DNA from 4 places in the Clostridium sp. CS1-1 genome. Region 3 is predicted to be linked to each of the others. Evidence: a T-box and tRNA genes for the amino acid it is inferred to sense, from the RefSeq annotation. Region 3 holds a T-box; the other regions hold tRNA genes.
The links. The T-box of region 3 lies ahead of ileS (isoleucine--tRNA ligase). A T-box ahead of a tRNA ligase gene usually reads a tRNA of that ligase, here a tRNA-Ile.

Region 1 (6,028 bases), 1.7 Mb from region 3:
TGACGTCAAATCATCATGCCCCTTATGTCCAGGGCTACACACGTGCTACAATGGTGAGTACAATTAGATGCAAACCCGCGAGGGGGAGCCAAACTAAAAAACTCATCCCAGTTCGGATTGTAGGCTGAAACTCGCCTACATGAAGCTGGAGTTGCTAGTAATCGCGAATCAGAATGTCGCGGTGAATACGTTCCCGGGCCTTGTACACACCGCCCGTCACACCATGAGAGCTGGCAACACCCGAAGTCCGTGAGGTAACCGTAAGGAGCCAGCGGCCGAAGGTGGGGTCAGTGATTGGGGTGAAGTCGTAACAAGGTAGCCGTAGGAGAACCTGCGGCTGGATCACCTCCTTTCTAAGGAATAATAACTAAGAACTTAGGTTTTTAGTTACATTGGAATTCTGGTTTACACTCTGTTTAATTTTGAGGGATCATAAATAGGTCTTTCGAAAATTAAGTGTTGTTAATTTGATATGGATAGTTATTCATATCAATTGTTGACTGTTAATTTATATATGGGGGTATAGCTCAGCTGGGAGAGCACCTGCCTTGCACGCAGGGGGTCAAGGGTTCGAATCCCTTTATCTCCACCATATATGGGCTTATAGCTCAGCTGGTTAGAGCGCACGCCTGATAAGCGTGAGGTCGATGGTTCGAGTCCATTTAAGCCCACCACATTGTTCTTTGAAAATTGCACAGTGATAAGCGTTAAATAATGAAAGTTATTTAACATAAGAAGTAAAGCTAAAGGTATAAACTATTTATAAGAAATTATAAAATAGTAAACCTTTGTAGATTATAACTAAAACTAGAAAATTGATAGTAGCGAGCGATTCGAGGAAGGACGCGAGTGAGGAACGGAGTTTACTAACTGGTAAATGAGTACCGCAACGAGTGACCTGACGAAGAAGCGCGAAGTTAATAGCAATTTTCGGTCAATAGGTCAAGCTACAAAGGGCGCATGGTGAATGCCTTGGCACCAGTAGCCGATGAAGGACGCGATAAGCTGCGATAAGCTTCGGGTAGGCGCAAATAGCCTGCGATCCGGAGATTTCCGAATGGGGCAACCCACATAGCTAACGCTATGTACTGTAAACTGAATTCATAGGTTTATAGAGGTAGACCCGGGGAACTGAAACATCTAAGTACCCGGAGGAAGAGAAAGAAAAATCGATTTCCTAAGTAGCGGCGAGCGAAAGGGAAAGAGCCCAAACCAGGAACTTGTTCCTGGGGTTGTGGATAGACCGCAAGTGAGAGCTGGAATTAATTGAAGAGAGCTGGAAGGCTCCGCCATAGAAGGTAACAGCCCTGTAAATGAAAATGGAAGCTCCTAGGTCTAATCCAGAGTACCACGAGACACGTGAAACCTTGTGGGAAGCAGGGAGGACCACCTCCCAAGGCTAAATACTAACTGGTGACCGATAGTGAAGTAGTACCGTGAGGGAAAGGTGAAAAGAACCCCGGAAGGGGAGTGAAATAGAACCTGAAACCGTGTGTCCACAATCAGTCGAAGCAGTTTTACCTGCAACGACGTGCTTTTTGTAGAACGAGCCAGCGAGTTACGATGTGTAGCAAGGTTAAGTATTTAAGATACGTAGCCGAAGGGAAACCGAGTCTGAATAGGGCAAAAAGTTGCATGTCGTAGACCCGAAACCGGGTGACCTATCCATGGACAGGTTGAAGCGGAAGTAAAATTCCGTGGAGGACCGAACCACATTGGTGTTGAAAAACCATGGGATGAGCTGTGGATAGCGGAGAAATTCCAATCGAACTCGGAGATAGCTGGTTCTCCTCGAAATAGCTTTAGGGCTAGCGTTTTGAATGAGTAGTGGAGGTAGAGCACTGAATGGGCTAGGGGCTGACAACAGTTACTGAACCCTATCAAACTCCGAATGCCATATACTTGAATCAAAGCAGTCAGACTACGAATGATAAGATCCGTGGTCAAAAGGGAAACAGCCCAGACCATCAGCTAAGGTCCCAAAGTGTAAGTTAAGTGGAAAAGGATGTGGGATTTCTAAGACAACTAGGATGTTGGCTTAGAAGCAGCCACTCATTTAAAGAGTGCGTAATAGCTCACTAGTCGAGAGATCCTGCGCCGAAGATGTTCGGGGCTAAAACTTACCACCGAAGCTATGGATTGATACGTAAGTATCAGTGGTAGAGGAGCTTCCTGTATGGGTTGAAGTCGTACCGTAAGGAGCGGTGGACTGTACAGGAGTGAGTATGCTGGCATAAGTAGCGAGAAATAAGTGAGAATCTTATTGGTCGAAAACCTAAGGTTTCCTGAGGAAGGCTCGTCCGCTCAGGGTTAGTCGGGACCTAAGCCGAGGCCGAAAGGCGTAGGTGATGGACAATCGGTTGATATTCCGATACCACCAGTTTGCGTTATTACAAATGGGATGACGCAGGAGGATAAGATGTGCGCACTATTGGATGTGCGTCTAAGCACTTAGGCAGACTAGATAGGCAAATCCGTCTAGTTAATGCTGAGGTGTTACGGAGAGCCCTTTTGGGCGAAGTATCTGATTCCACGCTGCCAAGAAAAGTCTCTATGGAGTGAACTGGTGCCCGTACCGCAAACCGACACAGGTAGGTGAGGAGAGAATCCTAAGACCAGCGGAAGAATTGTTGTCAAGGAACTCGGCAAATTGACCCCGTAACTTCGGGAGAAGGGGTGCCACCGCAAGGTGGTCGCAGAGAATAGGCCCAAGCAACTGTTTAGCAAAAACACAGGTCTCTGCTAAAGCGAAAGCTGATGTATAGGGGCTGACGCCTGCCCGGTGCTGGAAGGTTAAGGGGAACACTTAGCTTCATGCGAAGGTGTGAACTTAAGCCCCAGTAAACGGCGGCCGTAACTATAACGGTCCTAAGGTAGCGAAATTCCTTGTCGGGTAAGTTCCGACCCGCACGAATGGCGTAATGACTTGGGCACTGTCTCGACAACAAATCCGGCGAAATTGTATTGCGAGTGAAGATGCTCGCTACCCGCGATTGGACGGAAAGACCCCGTAGAGCTTTACTGTAGCTTAGCATTGAGTCTCGGTATTGTCTGTACAGGATAGGTGGGAGACTGCGAAGCAGAGGCGTCAGCCTTTGTGGAGTCGTCCTTGGGATACCACCCTGACAGTACTGGGATTCTAACCGGCGGCCATGAATCTGGTCACGGGACATTGTTAGGTGGGCAGTTTGACTGGGGCGGTCGCCTCCTAAAAAGTAACGGAGGCGCCCAAAGGTTCCCTCAGAACGGTTGGAAATCGTTCGTAGAGTGCAAAGGCAGAAGGGAGCCTGACTGCGACACAAACAAGTGGAGCAGGGACGAAAGTCGGGCTTAGTGATCCGGTGGTACCTCGTGGGAGGGCCATCGCTCAACGGATAAAAGCTACCTCGGGGATAACAGGCTGATCTCCCCCAAGAGTCCACATCGACGGGGAGGTTTGGCACCTCGATGTCGGCTCGTCGCATCCTGGGGCTGAAGTAGGTCCCAAGGGTTGGGCTGTTCGCCCATTAAAGCGGCACGCGAGCTGGGTTCAGAACGTCGTGAGACAGTTCGGTCCCTATCCGTCGCGGGCGTAGGAAATTTGAGAGGAGCTGTCCTTAGTACGAGAGGACCGGGATGGACTGACCTCTGGTGCACCAGTTGTTCCGCCAGGAGCACAGCTGGGTAGCTATGTCGGGACGGGATAAACGCTGAAAGCATCTAAGCGTGAAGCCCACCTCAAGATAAGATTTCCCATAGCGTAAGCTAGTAAGACCCCTTGAAGAACACAAGGTTGATAGGTCAGAGGTGTAAGCATGGTAACATGTTCAGCTGACTGATACTAATAGGTCGAGGGCTTGACCTAATATATCACTGTGCAATTTTGAGAGAATAGTTCTTTCAAACAAAAAGTAACAATAAAAATTGATAGAAGCGAGCAGTTCAAGGAAAAGCTTGAGCGAGGAGCAGAGTTTACTTCAGTAAATGAGCACCGCAGCGAAGGATTTGACGCAGAAATGCGAAGCTTATAGCAATTTTTGCGAATCTAGTGGTTATGACGTGAAGGTTACACCCGTTCCCATTCCGAACACGATGGTTAAGCTTCACAGTGCCGATGGTACTGCACGGGAGACTGTGTGGAAGAGTAGGTCGCTGCTAGGTTAACATGGATCTTTAGCTCAGTTGGTTAGAGCAACCGGCTCATAACCGGTTGGTCCGGGGTTCGAGTCCCTGAAGGTCCACCAAAATAGAAACACCTAAGTTTAATACTTTATTTAAACTTAGGTGTTTCTATTTTTTTATATAAGTCCATATTTGCACACGTGTAACAAATAAAATTTTAATTATTATTGTAGCTTTATAAAGGTATTTTATTGAATATATAAAAGGTTAGGATAGTGTAAGGATGGACATCTGCCATTTTCTACACTCTAGCCTAACCTTTTATATTGAAAACATTCTTTATGAAAGTAAATTAATTTTTCATAATTGACTTAATATGAGTAACAATTAGATCAGCAATAGTTCCAACTACTACTTGATAGTTTTTGCTACCCATTTTCATAACGCCAGAAGCGCCTAATTTTTTAAGAGTAGTCTCATCTATTTTACCACCGTCTTTAACTGTCAATCTTATTCTAGTAACACAGGCATCGATTGCTTCTATATTTTCCTTACCGCCTATAGCTGCAAGTATATTCCTTGCTCTAGTTTCAAGTTCTGAATTCCCTACACTAGATAAACTAGAAGATCCTTCTTCGTCCATTCTTCCAGGTGTTGGTATATTAAATGCTTTTATAAAGAAAATGAATACGAAGTAGTAGATTGCTCCATAAATTAAACCTATTAATAATAGTAAGAAAGGTTTAGTTGCTATACCTAAATTTAGTAAGTAATCTATTAGACCTGCAGAGAAACCAAACCCATCCTTAATACCAAGTGCAGATGTTAAAGCGAGTGATATACCAGTAAGTAAAGCGTGGACAGCATATAATACTGGGGATAGGAACATAAATGTAAATTCTATTGGTTCAGTAATACCAGTTAAAAATGATGTAAATGCTAATCCAAGCAACATACCAGTAACAGCTTTTTTGTTTTCCTTTTTAGCCATAGTTATCATAGCTAAACATGCTGCTGGAAGACCAAACATCATAACTGGGAAGAAACCTGTCATATAAGTTCCTGCACTTGGATCAAGGGCAAAGAATCTATTTAAGTCACCAGTAACAACTTTTCCTGCTGCATTTTGAAATGTACCAAACTGGAACCAAAATAATGAATTAAGAACATGGTGTAATCCCACAGGAATTAGCAATCTGTTAAGGAAACCGAAAACAAAAGCACCAATAGCACCAGCTCCAGCAACGGAATTACCAAATGCATTTATTCCATTTTGAATTAAAGGCCAAATATATCCTGCGGCAACACCAAGAATTAAAGTATACAGAGAAGTAATAATCGGAACAAAACGTTTTCCACCAAAGAATCCCAAGAAATCAGGAACTTTTACCGATTTGTACTTATTGTACAGATAACCAGCAATGACACCAACAGCAATACCAGCTAAAACTCCCATATTAATATCTTTATTGAATGTTACTGCAACTTTAGTTAATACAAAATATCCTACAGCTGCTGCTAGCCCAGCAATACCATTATTCTCTTCTGCAAGACCAACAGCAATACCAATTGCAAAAATAAGTGCTAAATTATCAAATATTGCTCCACCAGCTGCAGCCATCCATGGGATACCAGCTTTAAGACTACCTGTCCATGCCCAAACATCTGGCTGGCCTAATCTTAATAATAACGCTGCTGCAGGCATTGCTGCTACAGGAGTCATTATTGCCTTACCAAGCTTTTGTAAGCTTCCTAAAACTTTACCGTTTTCTGACATTCTAAAATACCTCCTAGTAAATTATAATTATTTATAAATCCATTAAAGTAAGGTTTTCTTAATCTGATGCCGTACGCTCATTAGATTATATAAACCGAAATCTATCTTCAAAGAAGTTCTACTTCTTGTGAAGGCTTATGAAATTTGAAA
Region 2 (6,028 bases), 1.4 Mb from region 3:
GCACAATGGGCGAAAGCCTGATGCAGCAACGCCGCGTGAGTGATGAAGGCCTTCGGGTTGTAAAGCTCTGTCTTTGGGGACGATAATGACGGTACCCAAGGAGGAAGCCACGGCTAACTACGTGCCAGCAGCCGCGGTAATACGTAGGTGGCAAGCGTTGTCCGGATTTACTGGGCGTAAAGGATGCGTAGGCGGATATTTAAGTGAGATGTGAAATTCCCGGGCTTAACTTGGGAGCTGCATTTCAAACTGGATATCTAGAGTGTGGGAGAGGAGAATGGAATTCCTAGTGTAGCGGTGAAATGCGTAGAGATTAGGAAGAACACCAGTGGCGAAGGCGATTCTCTGGACCATAACTGACGCTGAGGCATGAAAGCGTGGGTAGCAAACAGGATTAGATACCCTGGTAGTCCACGCCGTAAACGATGAGTACTAGGTGTAGGAGGGTCCAACCTTCTGTGCCGCAGTTAACACAATAAGTACTCCGCCTGGGAAGTACGATCGCAAGATTAAAACTCAAAGGAATTGACGGGGGCCCGCACAAGCAGCGGAGCATGTGGTTTAATTCGAAGCAACGCGAAGAACCTTACCTGGACTTGACATCCCCTGAATTACTCGTAATGGAGGAAGCCCTTCGGGGCAGGGAGACAGGTGGTGCATGGTTGTCGTCAGCTCGTGTCGTGAGATGTTAGGTTAAGTCCTGCAACGAGCGCAACCCTTATCATTAGTTGCTACCATTAAGTTGAGCACTCTAGTGAGACTGCCCGGGTTAACCGGGAGGAAGGTGGGGATGACGTCAAATCATCATGCCCCTTATGTCCAGGGCTACACACGTGCTACAATGGTGAGTACAATTAGATGCAAACCCGCGAGGGGGAGCCAAACTAAAAAACTCATCCCAGTTCGGATTGTAGGCTGAAACTCGCCTACATGAAGCTGGAGTTGCTAGTAATCGCGAATCAGAATGTCGCGGTGAATACGTTCCCGGGCCTTGTACACACCGCCCGTCACACCATGAGAGCTGGCAACACCCGAAGTCCGTGAGGTAACCGTAAGGAGCCAGCGGCCGAAGGTGGGGTCAGTGATTGGGGTGAAGTCGTAACAAGGTAGCCGTAGGAGAACCTGCGGCTGGATCACCTCCTTTCTAAGGAATAATAACTAGAAACTTAGGTTTTTAGTTACATTGGAATTTTGGTTTACACTCTGTTTAATTTTGAGGGATTAAAACCTCAAATAAAGCTAACACTAAGGTGGTAGCAAAATGTTCTTTGAAAATTGCACAGTGATAAGCGTTAAATAATGAAAGTTATTTAACATAAACAAAGTAAAGCTAAAGGTATATATACCTTTGTAGAATTATGATTTAAGGTCAAGCTACAAAGGGCGCATGGTGAATGCCTTGGCACCAGTAGCCGATGAAGGACGCGATAAGCTGCGATAAGCTTCGGGTAGGCGCAAATAGCCTGCGATCCGGAGATTTCCGAATGGGGCAACCCACATAGCTAACGCTATGTACTGTAAACTGAATTCATAGGTTTATAGAGGTAGACCCGGGGAACTGAAACATCTAAGTACCCGGAGGAAGAGAAAGAAAAATCGATTTCCTAAGTAGCGGCGAGCGAAAGGGGAAGAGCCCAAACCAGGAACTTGTTCCTGGGGTTGCGGACAGATCATTAAATACTGTGATTTCTTAATTGAAGAGAGCTGGAAGGCTCCGCCATAGAAGGTAACAGCCCTGTAGGTAAAAAGAATAACAGTCAGATCTGATCCAGAGTACCACGAGACACGTGAAACCTTGTGGGAAGCAGGGAGGACCACCTCCCAAGGCTAAATACTAACTGGTGACCGATAGTGAAGCAGTACCGTGAGGGAAAGGTGAAAAGAACCCCGGAAGGGGAGTGAAATAGAACCTGAAACCGTGTGTCCACAATCAGTCGAAGCAGTTTTACCTGCGACGACGTGCTTTTTGTAGAACGAGCCAGCGAGTTACGATGTGTAGCAAGGTTAAGTATTTAAGATACGTAGCCGAAGGGAAACCGAGTCTGAATAGGGCAAAAAGTTGCATGTCGTAGACCCGAAACCGGGTGACCTATCCATGGACAGGTTGAAGCGGAAGTAAAATTCCGTGGAGGACCGAACCACATTGGTGTTGAAAAACCATGGGATGAGCTGTGGATAGCGGAGAAATTCCAATCGAACTCGGAGATAGCTGGTTCTCCTCGAAATAGCTTTAGGGCTAGCGTTTTGAATGAGTAGTGGAGGTAGAGCACTGAATGGGCTAGGGGCTGACAACAGTTACTGAACCCTATCAAACTCCGAATGCCATATACTTGAATCAAAGCAGTCAGACTACGAATGATAAGATCCGTGGTCAAAAGGGAAACAGCCCAGACCATCAGCTAAGGTCCCAAAGTGTAAGTTAAGTGGAAAAGGATGTGGGATTTCTAAGACAACTAGGATGTTGGCTTAGAAGCAGCCACTCATTTAAAGAGTGCGTAATAGCTCACTAGTCGAGAGATCCTGCGCCGAAGATGTTCGGGGCTAAAACTTACCACCGAAGCTATGGATTCACCGTAAGGTGAGTGGTAGAGGAGCTTCCTGTATGGGTTGAAGTCGTACCGTAAGGAGCGGTGGACTGTACAGGAGTGAGTATGCTGGCATAAGTAGCGAGAAATAAGTGAGAATCTTATTGGTCGAAAACCTAAGGTTTCCTGAGGAAGGCTCGTCCGCTCAGGGTTAGTCGGGACCTAAGCCGAGGCCGAAAGGCGTAGGTGATGGACAATCGGTTGATATTCCGATACCACCAGTTTGCGTTATTACAAATGGGATGACGCAGGAGGATAAGATGTGCGCACTATTGGATGTGCGTCTAAGCGTTTAGGTATACAGGATAGGCAAATCCGCCTGTATTAGCTGAGGCGTGATGGGGAGCCCTTTTGGGCGAAGTATCTGATTCCACGCTGCCAAGAAAAGTCTCTATGGAGTAAACTGGTGCCCGTACCGCAAACCGACACAGGTAGGTGAGGAGAGAATCCTAAGACCAGCGGAAGAATTGTTGTCAAGGAACTCGGCAAATTGACCCCGTAACTTCGGGAGAAGGGGTGCCACCGCAAGGTGGTCGCAGAGAATAGGCCCAAGCAACTGTTTAGCAAAAACACAGGTCTCTGCTAAAGCGAAAGCTGATGTATAGGGGCTGACGCCTGCCCGGTGCTGGAAGGTTAAGGGGAACACTTAGCGTAAGCGAAGGTGTGAACTTAAGCCCCAGTAAACGGCGGCCGTAACTATAACGGTCCTAAGGTAGCGAAATTCCTTGTCGGGTAAGTTCCGACCCGCACGAATGGCGTAATGACTTGGGCACTGTCTCGACAACAAATCCGGCGAAATTGTATTGCGAGTGAAGATGCTCGCTACCCGCGATTGGACGGAAAGACCCCGTAGAGCTTTACTGTAGCTTAGCATTGAGTCTCGGTATTGTCTGTACAGGATAGGTGGGAGACTGCGAAGCAGAGGCGTCAGCCTTTGTGGAGTCGTCCTTGGGATACCACCCTGACAGTACTGGGATTCTAACCGGCGGCCATGAATCTGGTCACGGGACATTGTTAGGTGGGCAGTTTGACTGGGGCGGTCGCCTCCTAAAAAGTAACGGAGGCGCCCAAAGGTTCCCTCAGAACGGTTGGAAATCGTTCGTAGAGTGCAAAGGCAGAAGGGAGCCTGACTGCGACACAAACAAGTGGAGCAGGGACGAAAGTCGGGCTTAGTGATCCGGTGGTACCTCGTGGGAGGGCCATCGCTCAACGGATAAAAGCTACCTCGGGGATAACAGGCTGATCTCCCCCAAGAGTCCACATCGACGGGGAGGTTTGGCACCTCGATGTCGGCTCGTCGCATCCTGGGGCTGAAGTAGGTCCCAAGGGTTGGGCTGTTCGCCCATTAAAGCGGCACGCGAGCTGGGTTCAGAACGTCGTGAGACAGTTCGGTCCCTATCCGTCGCGGGCGCAGGAAATTTGAGAGGAGCTGTCCTTAGTACGAGAGGACCGGGATGGACTGACCTCTGGTGCACCAGTTGTTCCGCCAGGAGCACAGCTGGGTAGCTATGTCGGGACGGGATAAACGCTGAAAGCATCTAAGCGTGAAGCCCACCTCAAGATAAGATTTCCCATAGCGTAAGCTAGTAAGACCCCTTGAAGAACACAAGGTTGATAGGTCAGAGGTGTAAGCATGGTAACATGTTCAGCTGACTGATACTAATAGGTCGAGGGCTTGACCTAAAACATCACTGTGCAATTTTGAGAGAACATCTCAAGGCTATGCATAACTGAACATACCAAATCAAAAATTTGGAATGCCTAGTTATCTAGTGGTTATGACGTGAAGGCTACACCCGTTCCCATTCCGAACACGATGGTTAAGCTTCACAGTGCCGATGGTACTGCACGGGAGACTGTGTGGAAGAGTAGGTCGCTGCTAGGTTAACATGGATCTTTAGCTCAGTTGGTTAGAGCAACCGGCTCATAACCGGTTGGTCCGGGGTTCGAGTCCCTGAAGGTCCACCATATAATAAGAGGTAACTTTAAGTTACCTCTTATTTTTTTATCGATAAGTAACTGTTCTAATACTTTCTCGCACTTTATGAGAAATCTGAACTTTCACCTAGTACTCTGTGAAAATAGTTCAAACCAAATCAAAGATTTGGGTTCTCTGCTTTTCCAAAACGGTACGTTATTGGATAGGGGGCGAAGAATAACTAGAACAAAGCATATCAATATTCTATGATAACGATATGCTTTAAAATAATATATTCTAATTAAGCTAAGATATATCTTCTTGTATTTTCCTTAGGATATTTTTGAATTTCTCCACATCCTGAGCACCTACAATCTCATATTTATCATTTATTATAAATGTAGGAACACTATTAATTGTATATGCTCTTGCCTCTTTTGAATACTCATATAAACGATCTTCATATATAGCTCTCTCCAGAGCAAAATGCATACCCTCAATGTCAAGCTCACATTTTTTAACAACTTCTTCAATTACTTTTATATCGCCAATATCCTTACAGTCTGAAAAATAAGCTTCAAACATAAACTTTGAAAACTTATCGACTTTACCCATATCACGTGCGTATTCAGCAGATAAAAGTGATTTATGAGAATTTGAGAGAAACTCTAACTCTCCAAATTTTAAACCAAATTCTGAACCTCTTTTTCTAAGCATATCATACATCATTTTTCTATTGCTAGATGGAAAAACCTCATCTAATTTGACACCTTTCTGTGGAGTTTCAGGGTGAATTTCAAAGCCAACCCACTGATCTTGTATATCAAATTCTTTCTTAAGCTCTTCGACAATACCTTTGCCAATAAAACAGAATGGTCATATGTAATCGGAAAATATCTTCATTCTAAATTCCATGTTGTAACCTCCAATAAACTAATTAGATTCTTAATTGTTAATTGTTAATAGTAATTACTCTATAATTATATATTAAACATAAACTTATTTCATATTCAACAAAACACAAAATATTAAAGAACCTGATTTAATTCAGGTTCCTTTTACATCAAGGGTAAATCGAGGTTTAACATAAGAATAGACAGGTGAAATTTTAAAACATATAGTGCTTAAGTTTTATTTACACAAAGAGAAGATAGAACTTAAGTTAAGTTTAGAAATACGTAAAATAAAATACAATAACTATGAAAGAATATATGATTAATAGAAAAGGGTTAAATTTAATCCTTAGTTTTTCCTTTTTATGTCCTAAAATATTTAACATAATTGATAAAGCACATAGAATAACTATTGATATCACTAAATAAAAGACATTTTCCATGATATCTCCACTCCAAGTTTTACGAAGAGGCATATTCTTGAGTCTATTAAAAAATGATTCAAATGGGGGTTTTGCTCTGTCTATTAGCATAAGAGAAATAAGGGTTATAAGCCAGGCCAGTGAGTTTATCACAGAAGTAAGTTTAGTACATGGTTTTTCTTTAAATCTCATAATTTGCCGCTGATTAAT
Region 3 (6,028 bases):
TTTGAACAAGCAGAAGAATTTGCATATATGGCTCGAAAAGTAAAAGAATTAAATTTAAACATATGGTGCTATACAGGATATACCTTTGAGTATATTTTAAGTAATATAAATAAACACAAGGGATGGGACAACCTGTTACATTATATAGATGTTTTAGTAGATGGAAAATTTGAAGAAGATAAATACGTCGAAAACCTTAAGTTTAAGGGATCGACAAACCAAAGAATTATAGATGTAAAGAAAAGTTTGAAAGCTAGACACACAATAAATTTAGATATATAAAATATGATATTAGTCTACTTTAATATTAAGTTTATTTATTATCCAAAACATATTAAAAGTATCCATTGTATAAATAACAATTATAAGAAAATGCTATCAATATCACTGCTCCTAATAAATGACATTGATAGCGTTTTTAACTTTAACTAAATTATAAATATATATTAAGAATATTGAACTAGTTATCTTAAAGTGAATTTTTAGAAGGAATCCTTATTTATAATTTAAAATCATAACCTTATTTGTGCCTTCAAGTTGGCCTTCTATAGTTAAAGTGCTACTTCCAACTCTTTCACCATTTTTCATATAAGCTAGAAAGTTTTCTAGGCCCTCTAGTTCAAAAGATAACATAGGGGTTTTGTAATGCATAGGTATTACTATGTGGCTATTAATTAATTTAGCTACTTCAGAAGCTTCTTTACCATCTAATGTAAAGTTGCCGCCTATAGGAATAAGTAACACATCCACAGTTCCTATTTTTTCAATATCATCTTTTGATAGAATATAACCTAGATCACCTAAATGACATATTTTATAGCCATCTACTGTCAAAATAAAAATTGTGTTTTCGCCACGCTTTGCTCCTTGTACTTTATCGTGGTAAGAAGGAACAGCTGTAACAGGTATGTCGCAAAGATAAAAAAAGCCTACTTTATCTACTACATGCTCATATTTAACATTTTCTAAATAGTCATGATCAGGATGATGGTGGCTGATTGTAACTAAATCTATATCTCCTTTAAATGTATCATATCCAACGCTTTCATCGAAGGGATCCATTAAAATTCTTCTCCCCTTGGAATCTTTAATTAAAAAAGATGAATGACCAAGCCAAGTTATCTCCACAAAAAAGCACCTCTTTCTTTTGATTTATCACTTGCTTAAATAACAGTATACATATATATTATAACCTTAATAGATTATATTAAAATAAATATGTAATCCATTAAGTCTAAAAAATTCTTGTTTTTCTATCTAAAACTTGCTTAGAATATTACAAGAAATATCCCAAAGTAGTAAAATCAGAAGATTATCAATAAAATTAGTAGCATATGCGATATTAATGTCAAAATACATCTACTTTTCAGTGTAAAATTTAGATAATTTATATTATAATAGTATATGGTGGATAATTTTCATATAAATATATTAAGTATAATAAAGTTTTTGATGTGTTATTATGTAAATTACTTAATATAAAAAATTTGGAGGTGATTGTGTGACAAATAAGAAAAACTGTATTTTTATAATACTTAGTTTTTTGTTTGTTTTAGTTTTTAGCAGTAAAATCAATTTTGTACAAGCAGCTTCTTATGATGATATAGGGGTAAAGGCAGATATTGACGCAGGTAAAGTATGGACTATAAAATTTAATAAAGAATTAGACAAAAATACAGTGAATAGTTCTATGTTTATAGTAACTGACGAAAATAATCAACAAATAGAAGTTAACGTAAGTATTGGGAATGACAATAAGTCAGTTATAGTATCACCTAAAAATCAATATGATTATGGAAAAACATATAACTTATTGATAAAAGATGGAATAAAGTCACTAGAAGGTGGTAAGTTACTTAAATCAGTTAATATGCAGTTTAAAATTAAGTCTAATCCAATAGTTGATAAAGGTTATGTAGTAACTATTGATCCAGGTCATGGTGGAAGTGATACTGGAAATATTGGACAAACAGGTGTAAAGGAGAAAGATGTAGACCTATCAGTAGCGTTAAAGGTAGGGAAAATTCTTCAAGATAACGGAGTAAGTGTAATATATACAAGAAATAGTGACAGTGTATCTTGGAATAAAGATAATGATTTAAAGGCGCGTTTTGATATAGCTAATAATGCTAAATCTGATTTTTTTGTAAGTATACACGTAAATAGCTATCCTGAAAACTCATCGGCGAATGGAATAGAAACATATTATGCTGAACCTGACGTTGTTGGAAAAGGATTTGCTCAATCAATTCAAGAAGAACTTACAACAAGAACAGGGCGTGTAAATAGAGGAGTAAAGGTAGGCCTTGCACAACACGAAATACTAAGAGGAACTACAGCAAGTGCCGCATTAGTGCAATTGGGGTTTATTACAAATCCAGAGGAAAGTGTTGTTTTAGGAACTGAAGACTTTCAAAATAAAAGTGCATCTGCTATTGCTAATGGAATACTTAAATCTTTAAGCTTAGTAGATAAAAGTAAGAATATTACTATAAGTTCTATAAAAGAGTCATCTGATAGTGTAGTACAAGGAAAAGCTTATACTCTTCCACTAAGTGTATCAGCAGTTATGAGCGATGGAAGTTCTAAAAAGGTTAATGTAATTTGGGATGATAAGACGGTTAATACAGCTGAAATAGGAACGTACTCTTACAAAGGAACTGTAGCAGGATATAGTAAAGCTACATACTTAACGCTGAGGGTAGTTTCTGAATCTGATCCAGTACCTCCAGATCAAACAAACAGTAAGGTTATAGTATTAGATCCTGGGCACGGTATAGGTAGAGATACGGGAGCAACGGGAGTAACTGGTGTTCAAGAAGATGATGTAACTCTTAAGGTGGCATTAAAGACAGGTAAGATACTTGAGGAGAATGGTGTAAAAGTAATCTATACCAGAACTACAGATGAACGTTCTTCGACGCCAATGAGTGTTGTAGAAAGTTTACAAAGAAGATGCGATACTGCAAATAATGCAAATGCAAGATACTTTGTTTCTATACATAATAACTCATTTAGTAGCGAAAGTGCCTATGGTACAGAGACCCTTTATAACCCAGGAAATACAGATGGTGAAAAGCTAGCAAGAGCTATACAAAATAGTATTGTAAGTGAATTAGGATCTTTTGATAGGGGATTAAAGGATGGAAGCTGGCTATATCTCGTGAATAATAGTAGTGTTACTACGGTTCTGACAGAGCTAGGTTTTTTAAGTAACCCAGGTGAAGAACAGAAGCTAAATAGTGATGAGTATCAAAATAAATATGCACAAGCAATAGCAAGGGCTATATTGCAATCTCTAAGCGAATAATTTGAAACCTAAATTCAGGTGGGATTTTCCCATCTGTTTTTTATTATAAGTTATTTTAAGTAAAAATAATGTGATTAAAAAATATTTATAAAAAAAATTGACAATAAAAGGTGGTTATACTATAATAAAAAGAAATTATAATGATGTGTAAAATTTTTTAGATTTAAAAATGTTGAGCAGGAAAAGTATTTAAACTTAGTTACTTACAGAGAGTGGAGAATGGTGAAAATCCACAGGAGGAGTTTAAAGAAAATCACCTGGGAGTTGGGAAACTGAATAAGTATATATTTAGTAAGTTTCTTCGTAATTCTGCGTTAAAGAATAGAGTATGCTTGTACTTGAAAGTATTTTACCATAGGTGGTATAACGAATTTAGCTTCGTCCTATTTGGATGAGGTTTTTTTATTTGTAAATTATAAAAAATAAGTATAAAATATGGAAAGTGGTAAAAAATTTACAATAACAAAGGAAAGGGGCTAAGATTATGTACAAAAAGATTGACAATTCCAGAAGCTTTGTCCAAATGGAGAAAGATGTAATAGGGCTTTGGAGAGAGAGAGATGTTATCAAGAAAAACTTTGATCTAAATAAAGATGGGGAATACTTTACTTTCTATGATGGACCACCAACTGCAAATGGAAAACCTCATATAGGTCATGTACTTACAAGAGTTATGAAGGACTTAATTCCAAGATATAAGGTTATGAAAGGATATAGAGTTCTTAGAAAAGCAGGCTGGGATACACATGGTCTTCCAGTTGAACTAGAGGTTGAAAAGACACTTGGTATTTCGGGAAAACCTCAAATTGAAAGTTATGGTGTGGAAAAGTTTATTCACAAATGTAAGGATAGCGTATTCACATATGTTAGTCAGTGGGAAGAGATGTCAAATAGAATAGGATTCTGGGTTGATATGGATAATCCTTATGTAACTTATCATAATAATTATATAGAATCCGTTTGGTGGGCTTTAAAACAAATATGGGATAAAGACTTATTATATAAAGGTCATAAAATTGTGCCGTACTGCCCAAGATGTGGAACAGCGTTATCATCACATGAGGTGTCACAAGGATACAAAGATGTAAAAGAAGCATCTGTGTATGTTAAATTTAAGTTGAAGAATCAAGATAAGTATATGCTTGCATGGACGACTACACCTTGGACTCTACCAAGCAATATAGCATTAACTATAAATAAGAATTTTGATTATGTAGAAGTGTTAAATAAAGAAGAACATTTAATTTTAGCCGAAGGGCTTTTATCAAAACTTGATGGAGAATATGAAGTTTTAAGAAAGTTTAAAGGTGAAGAATTATTAGGTTTAGAATATGAGCAATTGCTTAAGTTCGTAAAACCTGAAGGTAAAGCATTCCAAGTTGTTCATGGAGATTATGTAACTTTAAGCGATGGTACAGGAATTGTTCATACTGCACCTGCATTTGGTGATGATGATAACATGACTTGTAAAAAATATGATTTAGCATTTGTAAATCCAGTTGATACGCAAGGTCGTTTTACAGATGAAGTTACTCCATGGAAGGGAATGTTTGTAAAAGAAGCAGATCCTAAGATTATAGAATTCTTAAAAGAAAATAATTTACTTTATAAAGATGAAAAATTCCTACACTCATATCCATTCTGTTGGAGATGTGATACCCACTTATTATACTATCCAAGAGAAACCTGGTTTGTAAGAATGTCATCTCTAAGAGATAGATTGGTTAAGAATACTAATGCAACAAATTGGTATCCAGACAACGTAAGAACAGGAAGATTTGGAAATTTCGTAGAGGGAGCTATCGATTGGGGATTAAGCAGAGAGAGATACTGGGGAACTCCTCTTCCAATATGGGAATGTGATTGTGGCCATAGAGAGTGCATTGGAAGCATATCTGAACTTAAAGAGAAGGGGATAGATGTACCAGAAAATATAGAGCTTCATAAGCCATATATTGATGGAGTTAAACTAAAATGTAGCCAATGTGGAAAGGAAATGACTAGAGTTACCGAAGTAATAGACTGTTGGTTTGATTCAGGATCAATGCCTTTTGCACAGCACCATTATCCATTTGAAAATAAAGAAATATTTGAACAAAATTTCCCAGCTCAGTTTATATCAGAAGCTGTAGACCAAACAAGAGGATGGTTCTATACTTTAATGGCTATATCTACTGTGCTATTTGATAAGAGCTCCTTTGAGAACTGTGTAGTTTTAGGTCACGTGCTTGATAAAAATGGTCTAAAGATGTCAAAGAGTAAAGGAAATGTATTAAGCCCAACTGTAGTTCTAGAGAATGAAGGAGCAGATGCTACAAGATGGTACTTCTATACTGCTAGTGCTCCATGGCTTCCATCAAGATTCTATGAAGAAGCAGTACAGGAAAGTCAAAGAAAATTCTTAGGTACTTTATGGAATGTATATTCATTCTATGTTTTATATGCTGATATAGATAACTTTAATCCATTAGATTACAAAGATTTTGTAAGTGGAAATGTAATGGATAAGTGGATAATGTCAAGATTAAACTCTTTAGTAAATGAAACAGCAGAACACTTAGATAACTATAGAATAACTCAAGCAGCTCTTAATATTGGTGAGTTTGTAGATGAACTATCTAACTGGTATGTAAGAAGAAACAGAGCTAGATTCTGGAGTGAGGAGTTAACAGACGATAAAATAGGTGCTTATGTAACTTTATATAGAGTGCTTAAAAC
Region 4 (6,028 bases), 280 kb from region 3:
GCTTTTCTTGAAATTATATTTATAACTCCCCTAAAACTTTCTTCAGTTCCTATAGGATATTGAACCGGTACTACTGATATTCCAAACCTTTCTTTCAAATCTGATAATACCTTGTCAAAGTTAGAGTTTTCTCTGTCTAATTTGTTAATGTACAATGACCTTGGTAACTTATACCTATTAACATATTGCCAGGCCTTTTCTGTACCTACTTGAATGCTAGATACCCCAGAAACAACAATCATAGATGTATCTGACGCTCTTAGTCCTTGTAAAACGTCACCGACAAAATCAAAATATCCAGGCATATCAACTAGATTTATTTTTGTATTATTCCACTCACATGGTAACGTTGAAGTTGATATAGATATTTTTCTCTTCTTTTCTTCTAAATCATAATCACTAACTGTGTTTCCTTCCTCAATTTTACCAAACCTATCTGTGGTTTTAGTATAGTACAATATTGATTCTGCTAAAGTAGTTTTTCCTGAACCGCTATGTCCAATTATACCTACATTCCTCAAATTTTTAGTTGTGTAGTTTTTCATAAGCAATTCCCCCTCACTTTTAGGTTAATTATATATTTCTACTTTAATTTAAAAAACCCTTTAGAATTTATTTAATTTTCTAAATAATTTGATTATATGTTTCCACTTATTTCTTATTTTATGCTTTCTCAAATGGAAATTATTAAAATTTTTTTCTACAGAATTTGCAAATAAAAAAACTAGCTACCTTAAGTAACTAGTTTCTACACATCTATACATAATTATATAATTTTATTCAAAATAAAAATGGCTCCGTGGAGAGGACTCGAACCTCCAACCCTTCGGTTAACAGCCGAATGCTCCGCCGTTGAGCTACCACGGAATATTTTAACCTAGCAGCGACCTACTCTTCCACACAGTCTCCCGTGCAGTACCATCGGCACTGTGAAGCTTAACCATCGTGTTCGGAATGGGAACGGGTGTAGCCTTCACGTCATAACCACTAGATTATATTTAATTTATCAAGAGAATTTTGTTCTCTCAAAATTGCACAGTGATATATTAGGTCAAGCCCTCGACCTATTAGTATCAGTCAGCTGAACATGTTACCATGCTTACACCTCTGACCTATCAACCTTGTGTTCTTCAAGGGGTCTTACTAGCTTACGCTATGGGAAATCTTATCTTGAGGTGGGCTTCACGCTTAGATGCTTTCAGCGTTTATCCCGTCCCGACATAGCTACCCAGCTGTGCTCCTGGCGGAACAACTGGTGCACCAGAGGTCAGTCCATCCCGGTCCTCTCGTACTAAGGACAGCTCCTCTCAAATTTCCTACGCCCGCGACGGATAGGGACCGAACTGTCTCACGACGTTCTGAACCCAGCTCGCGTGCCGCTTTAATGGGCGAACAGCCCAACCCTTGGGACCTACTTCAGCCCCAGGATGCGACGAGCCGACATCGAGGTGCCAAACCTCCCCGTCGATGTGGACTCTTGGGGGAGATCAGCCTGTTATCCCCGAGGTAGCTTTTATCCGTTGAGCGATGGCCCTCCCACGAGGTACCACCGGATCACTAAGCCCGACTTTCGTCCCTGCTCCACTTGTTTGTGTCGCAGTCAGGCTCCCTTCTGCCTTTGCACTCTACGAACGATTTCCAACCGTTCTGAGGGAACCTTTGGGCGCCTCCGTTACTTTTTAGGAGGCGACCGCCCCAGTCAAACTGCCCACCTAACAATGTCCCGTGACCAGATTCATGGCCGCCGGTTAGAATCCCAGTACTGTCAGGGTGGTATCCCAAGGACGACTCCACAAAGGCTGACGCCTCTGCTTCGCAGTCTCCCACCTATCCTGTACAGACAATACCGAGACTCAATGCTAAGCTACAGTAAAGCTCTACGGGGTCTTTCCGTCCAATCGCGGGTAGCGAGCATCTTCACTCGCAATACAATTTCGCCGGATTTGTTGTCGAGACAGTGCCCAAGTCATTACGCCATTCGTGCGGGTCGGAACTTACCCGACAAGGAATTTCGCTACCTTAGGACCGTTATAGTTACGGCCGCCGTTTACTGGGGCTTAAGTTCACACCTTCGCTTGCGCTAAGTGTTCCCCTTAACCTTCCAGCACCGGGCAGGCGTCAGCCCCTATACATCAGCTTTCGCTTTAGCAGAGACCTGTGTTTTTGCTAAACAGTTGCTTGGGCCTATTCTCTGCGACCACCTTGCGGTGGCACCCCTTCTCCCGAAGTTACGGGGTCAATTTGCCGAGTTCCTTGACAACAATTCTTCCGCTGGTCTTAGGATTCTCTCCTCACCTACCTGTGTCGGTTTGCGGTACGGGCACCAGTTCACTCCATAGAGACTTTTCTTGGCAGCGTGGAATCAGATACTTCGCCCAAAAGGGCTCCCCGTAACACCTCAGCATTAACTAGACGGATTTGCCTATCTAGTCTGCCTAAGTGCTTAGACGCACATCCAATAGTGCGCACATCCTATCCTCCTGCGTCATCCCATTTGTAATAACGCAAACTGGTGGTATCGGAATATCAACCGATTGTCCATCACCTACGCCTTTCGGCCTCGGCTTAGGTCCCGACTAACCCTGAGCGGACGAGCCTTCCTCAGGAAACCTTAGGTTTTCGACCAATAAGATTCTCACTTATTTCTCGCTACTTATGCCAGCATACTCACTCCTGTACAGTCCACCGCTCCTTACGGTACGACTTCAACCCATACAGGAAGCTCCTCTACCACTGATACTTACGTATCAATCCATAGCTTCGGTGGTAAGTTTTAGCCCCGAACATCTTCGGCGCAGGATCTCTCGACTAGTGAGCTATTACGCACTCTTTAAATGAGTGGCTGCTTCTAAGCCAACATCCTAGTTGTCTTAGAAATCCCACATCCTTTTCCACTTAACTTACACTTTGGGACCTTAGCTGATGGTCTGGGCTGTTTCCCTTTTGACCACGGATCTTATCATTCGTAGTCTGACTGCTTTGATTCAAGTATATGGCATTCGGAGTTTGATAGGGTTCAGTAACTGTTGTCAGCCCCTAGCCCATTCAGTGCTCTACCTCCACTACTCATTCAAAACGCTAGCCCTAAAGCTATTTCGAGGAGAACCAGCTATCTCCGAGTTCGATTGGAATTTCTCCGCTATCCACAGCTCATCCCATGGTTTTTCAACACCAATGTGGTTCGGTCCTCCACGGAATTTTACTTCCGCTTCAACCTGTCCATGGATAGGTCACCCGGTTTCGGGTCTACGACATGCAACTTTTTGCCCTATTCAGACTCGGTTTCCCTTCGGCTACGTATCTTAAATACTTAACCTTGCTACACATCGTAACTCGCTGGCTCGTTCTACAAAAAGCACGTCGTCGCAGGTAAAACTGCTTCGACTGATTGTGGACACACGGTTTCAGGTTCTATTTCACTCCCCTTCCGGGGTTCTTTTCACCTTTCCCTCACGGTACTGCTTCACTATCGGTCACCAGTTAGTATTTAGCCTTGGGAGGTGGTCCTCCCTGCTTCCCACAAGGTTTCACGTGTCTCGTGGTACTCTGGATCAGATCTAGAAGTTTTCATTTTCATCTACAGGGCTGTTACCTTCTATGGCGGAGCCTTCCAGCTCTCTTCAATTAATTCCTACTTCCTTTTATGATCTGTCCGCAACCCCAGGAACAAGTTCCTGGTTTGGGCTCTTTCCCTTTCGCTCGCCGCTACTTAGGAAATCGATTTTTCTTTCTCTTCCTCCGGGTACTTAGATGTTTCAGTTCCCCGGGTCTACCTCTATAAACCTATGAATTCAGTTTACAGTACATAGCGTTAGCTATGTGGGTTGCCCCATTCGGAAATCTCCGGATCGCAGGCTATTTGCGCCTACCCGAAGCTTATCGCAGCTTATCGCGTCCTTCATCGGCTACTGGTGCCAAGGCATTCACCATGCGCCCTTTGTAGCTTGACCTTAAATCATAATTCTACAAAGGTATATATACCTTTAGCTTTACTTTGTTTATGTTAAATAATTCTCATTATTCAACGCTTATCACTGTGCAATTTTCAAAGAACATTTTGGTGGGCTTAAATGGACTCGAACCATCGACCTCACGCTTATCAGGCGTGCGCTCTAACCAGCTGAGCTATAAGCCCATAAGGGTTAATCCCTCAAAATTAAACAGAGTGTAAACCAGAATTCCAATGTAACTAAAAACCTAAGTTCTTAGTTATTATTCCTTAGAAAGGAGGTGATCCAGCCGCAGGTTCTCCTACGGCTACCTTGTTACGACTTCACCCCAATCACTGACCCCACCTTCGGCCGCTGGCTCCTTACGGTTACCTCACGGACTTCGGGTGTTGCCAGCTCTCATGGTGTGACGGGCGGTGTGTACAAGGCCCGGGAACGTATTCACCGCGACATTCTGATTCGCGATTACTAGCAACTCCAGCTTCATGTAGGCGAGTTTCAGCCTACAATCCGAACTGGGATGAGTTTTTTAGTTTGGCTCCCCCTCGCGGGTTTGCATCTAATTGTACTCACCATTGTAGCACGTGTGTAGCCCTGGACATAAGGGGCATGATGATTTGACGTCATCCCCACCTTCCTCCCGGTTAACCCGGGCAGTCTCACTAGAGTGCTCAACTTAATGGTAGCAACTAATGATAAGGGTTGCGCTCGTTGCAGGACTTAACCTAACATCTCACGACACGAGCTGACGACAACCATGCACCACCTGTCTCCCTGCCCCGAAGGGCTTCCTCCATTACGAGTAATTCAGGGGATGTCAAGTCCAGGTAAGGTTCTTCGCGTTGCTTCGAATTAAACCACATGCTCCGCTGCTTGTGCGGGCCCCCGTCAATTCCTTTGAGTTTTAATCTTGCGATCGTACTTCCCAGGCGGAGTACTTATTGTGTTAACTGCGGCACAGAGGGTTGGACCCCCCTACACCTAGTACTCATCGTTTACGGCGTGGACTACCAGGGTATCTAATCCTGTTTGCTACCCACGCTTTCATGCCTCAGCGTCAGTTATGGTCCAGAGAATCGCCTTCGCCACTGGTGTTCTTCCTAATCTCTACGCATTTCACCGCTACACTAGGAATTCCATTCTCCTCTCCCACACTCTAGATATCCAGTTTGAAATGCAGCTCCCAAGTTAAGCCCGGGAATTTCACATCTCACTTAAATATCCGCCTACGCATCCTTTACGCCCAGTAAATCCGGACAACGCTTGCCACCTACGTATTACCGCGGCTGCTGGCACGTAGTTAGCCGTGGCTTCCTCCTTGGGTACCGTCATTATCGTCCCCAAAGACAGAGCTTTACAACCCGAAGGCCTTCATCACTCACGCGGCGTTGCTGCATCAGGCTTTCGCCCATTGTGCAATATTCCCCACTGCTGCCTCCCGTAGGAGTCTGGACCGTATCTCAGTTCCAATGTGGCCGATCACCCTCTCAGGTCGGCTACGCATCGTCGCCTTGGTGAGCCTTTACCTCACCAACTAGCTAATGCGCCGCGGGTCCATCTCAAAGCGGATTACTCCTTTAATTAGTTCTTCATGCGAAAAACTAATGTTATGCGGTATTAATCTCCCTTTCGCGAGGCTATCCCCCTCTTTGAGGCAGGTTACCCACGTGTTACTCACCCGTCCGCCGCTAATCCACCCCGAAGGGTTTCATCGCTCGACTTGCATGTGTTAGGCACGCCGCCAGCGTTCGTCCTGAGCCAGGATCAAACTCTCAATTTAAAAGTTTGCTTGCTCATTACTGCTTTGTTACTTTAAAAGTAACTCAAAGAATTGCTGGTTTATTCAAAGATAAGTTATCTTATCTTTCACTCTGTTTAATTTTCAAGGATCAGTTTCTCTTCAACAATTATGAATTTTATCAAATTCATGTTAATTTGTCAATACCTTTTTTAAAGATTTAACTAATGATATTAAAAATTAAATTTATGCTTATAAGTTATCATTAATTAATTCACTTAACTTGTCTCCTTCGAATATATCATTTTACACTCTTAAAGAAGACAAGAGTTATTCTATC

Region 1: it encodes a tRNA-Ile, which carries the amino acid that the T-box ahead of ileS (isoleucine--tRNA ligase) is inferred to sense. The anticodon was not compared.
Region 2: it encodes a tRNA-Ile, which carries the amino acid that the T-box ahead of ileS (isoleucine--tRNA ligase) is inferred to sense. The anticodon was not compared.
Region 4: it encodes a tRNA-Ile, which carries the amino acid that the T-box ahead of ileS (isoleucine--tRNA ligase) is inferred to sense. The anticodon was not compared.

The regions. Positions count from the first base shown of each region.
Region 1 is NZ_CM148680.1:3,403,327-3,409,354, reverse strand. Features, by position in the region: rRNA gene AC0N0V_RS16070 (16S ribosomal RNA) at 1-353, shown strand, start outside; tRNA gene AC0N0V_RS16065 (tRNA-Ala) at 517-592, shown strand; tRNA gene AC0N0V_RS16060 (tRNA-Ile) at 598-674, shown strand; rRNA gene AC0N0V_RS16055 (23S ribosomal RNA) at 941-3,844, shown strand; rRNA gene rrf (5S ribosomal RNA) at 4,024-4,140, shown strand; tRNA gene AC0N0V_RS16045 (tRNA-Ile) at 4,147-4,223, shown strand; gene nagE (N-acetylglucosamine-specific PTS transporter subunit IIBC) at 4,454-5,878, opposite strand.
Region 2 is NZ_CM148680.1:1,458,530-1,464,557, forward strand. Features, by position in the region: rRNA gene AC0N0V_RS06525 (16S ribosomal RNA) at 1-1,144, shown strand, start outside; rRNA gene AC0N0V_RS06530 (23S ribosomal RNA) at 1,368-4,268, shown strand; rRNA gene rrf (5S ribosomal RNA) at 4,354-4,470, shown strand; tRNA gene AC0N0V_RS06540 (tRNA-Ile) at 4,477-4,553, shown strand; gene AC0N0V_RS06545 (DsbA family oxidoreductase) at 4,810-5,367, opposite strand.
Region 3 is NZ_CM148680.1:54,126-60,153, forward strand. Features, by position in the region: gene nrdG (anaerobic ribonucleoside-triphosphate reductase activating protein) at 1-282, shown strand, start outside; gene AC0N0V_RS00280 (MBL fold metallo-hydrolase) at 496-1,128, opposite strand; gene AC0N0V_RS00285 (N-acetylmuramoyl-L-alanine amidase) at 1,502-3,310, shown strand; T-box leader at 3,474-3,699, shown strand; gene ileS (isoleucine--tRNA ligase) at 3,795-6,028, shown strand, end outside.
Region 4 is NZ_CM148680.1:4,824,334-4,830,361, forward strand. Features, by position in the region: gene fusA (elongation factor G) at 1-545, opposite strand, end outside; tRNA gene AC0N0V_RS22850 (tRNA-Asn) at 793-867, opposite strand; rRNA gene rrf (5S ribosomal RNA) at 876-992, opposite strand; rRNA gene AC0N0V_RS22860 (23S ribosomal RNA) at 1,048-3,950, opposite strand; tRNA gene AC0N0V_RS22865 (tRNA-Ile) at 4,059-4,135, opposite strand; rRNA gene AC0N0V_RS22870 (16S ribosomal RNA) at 4,224-5,730, opposite strand.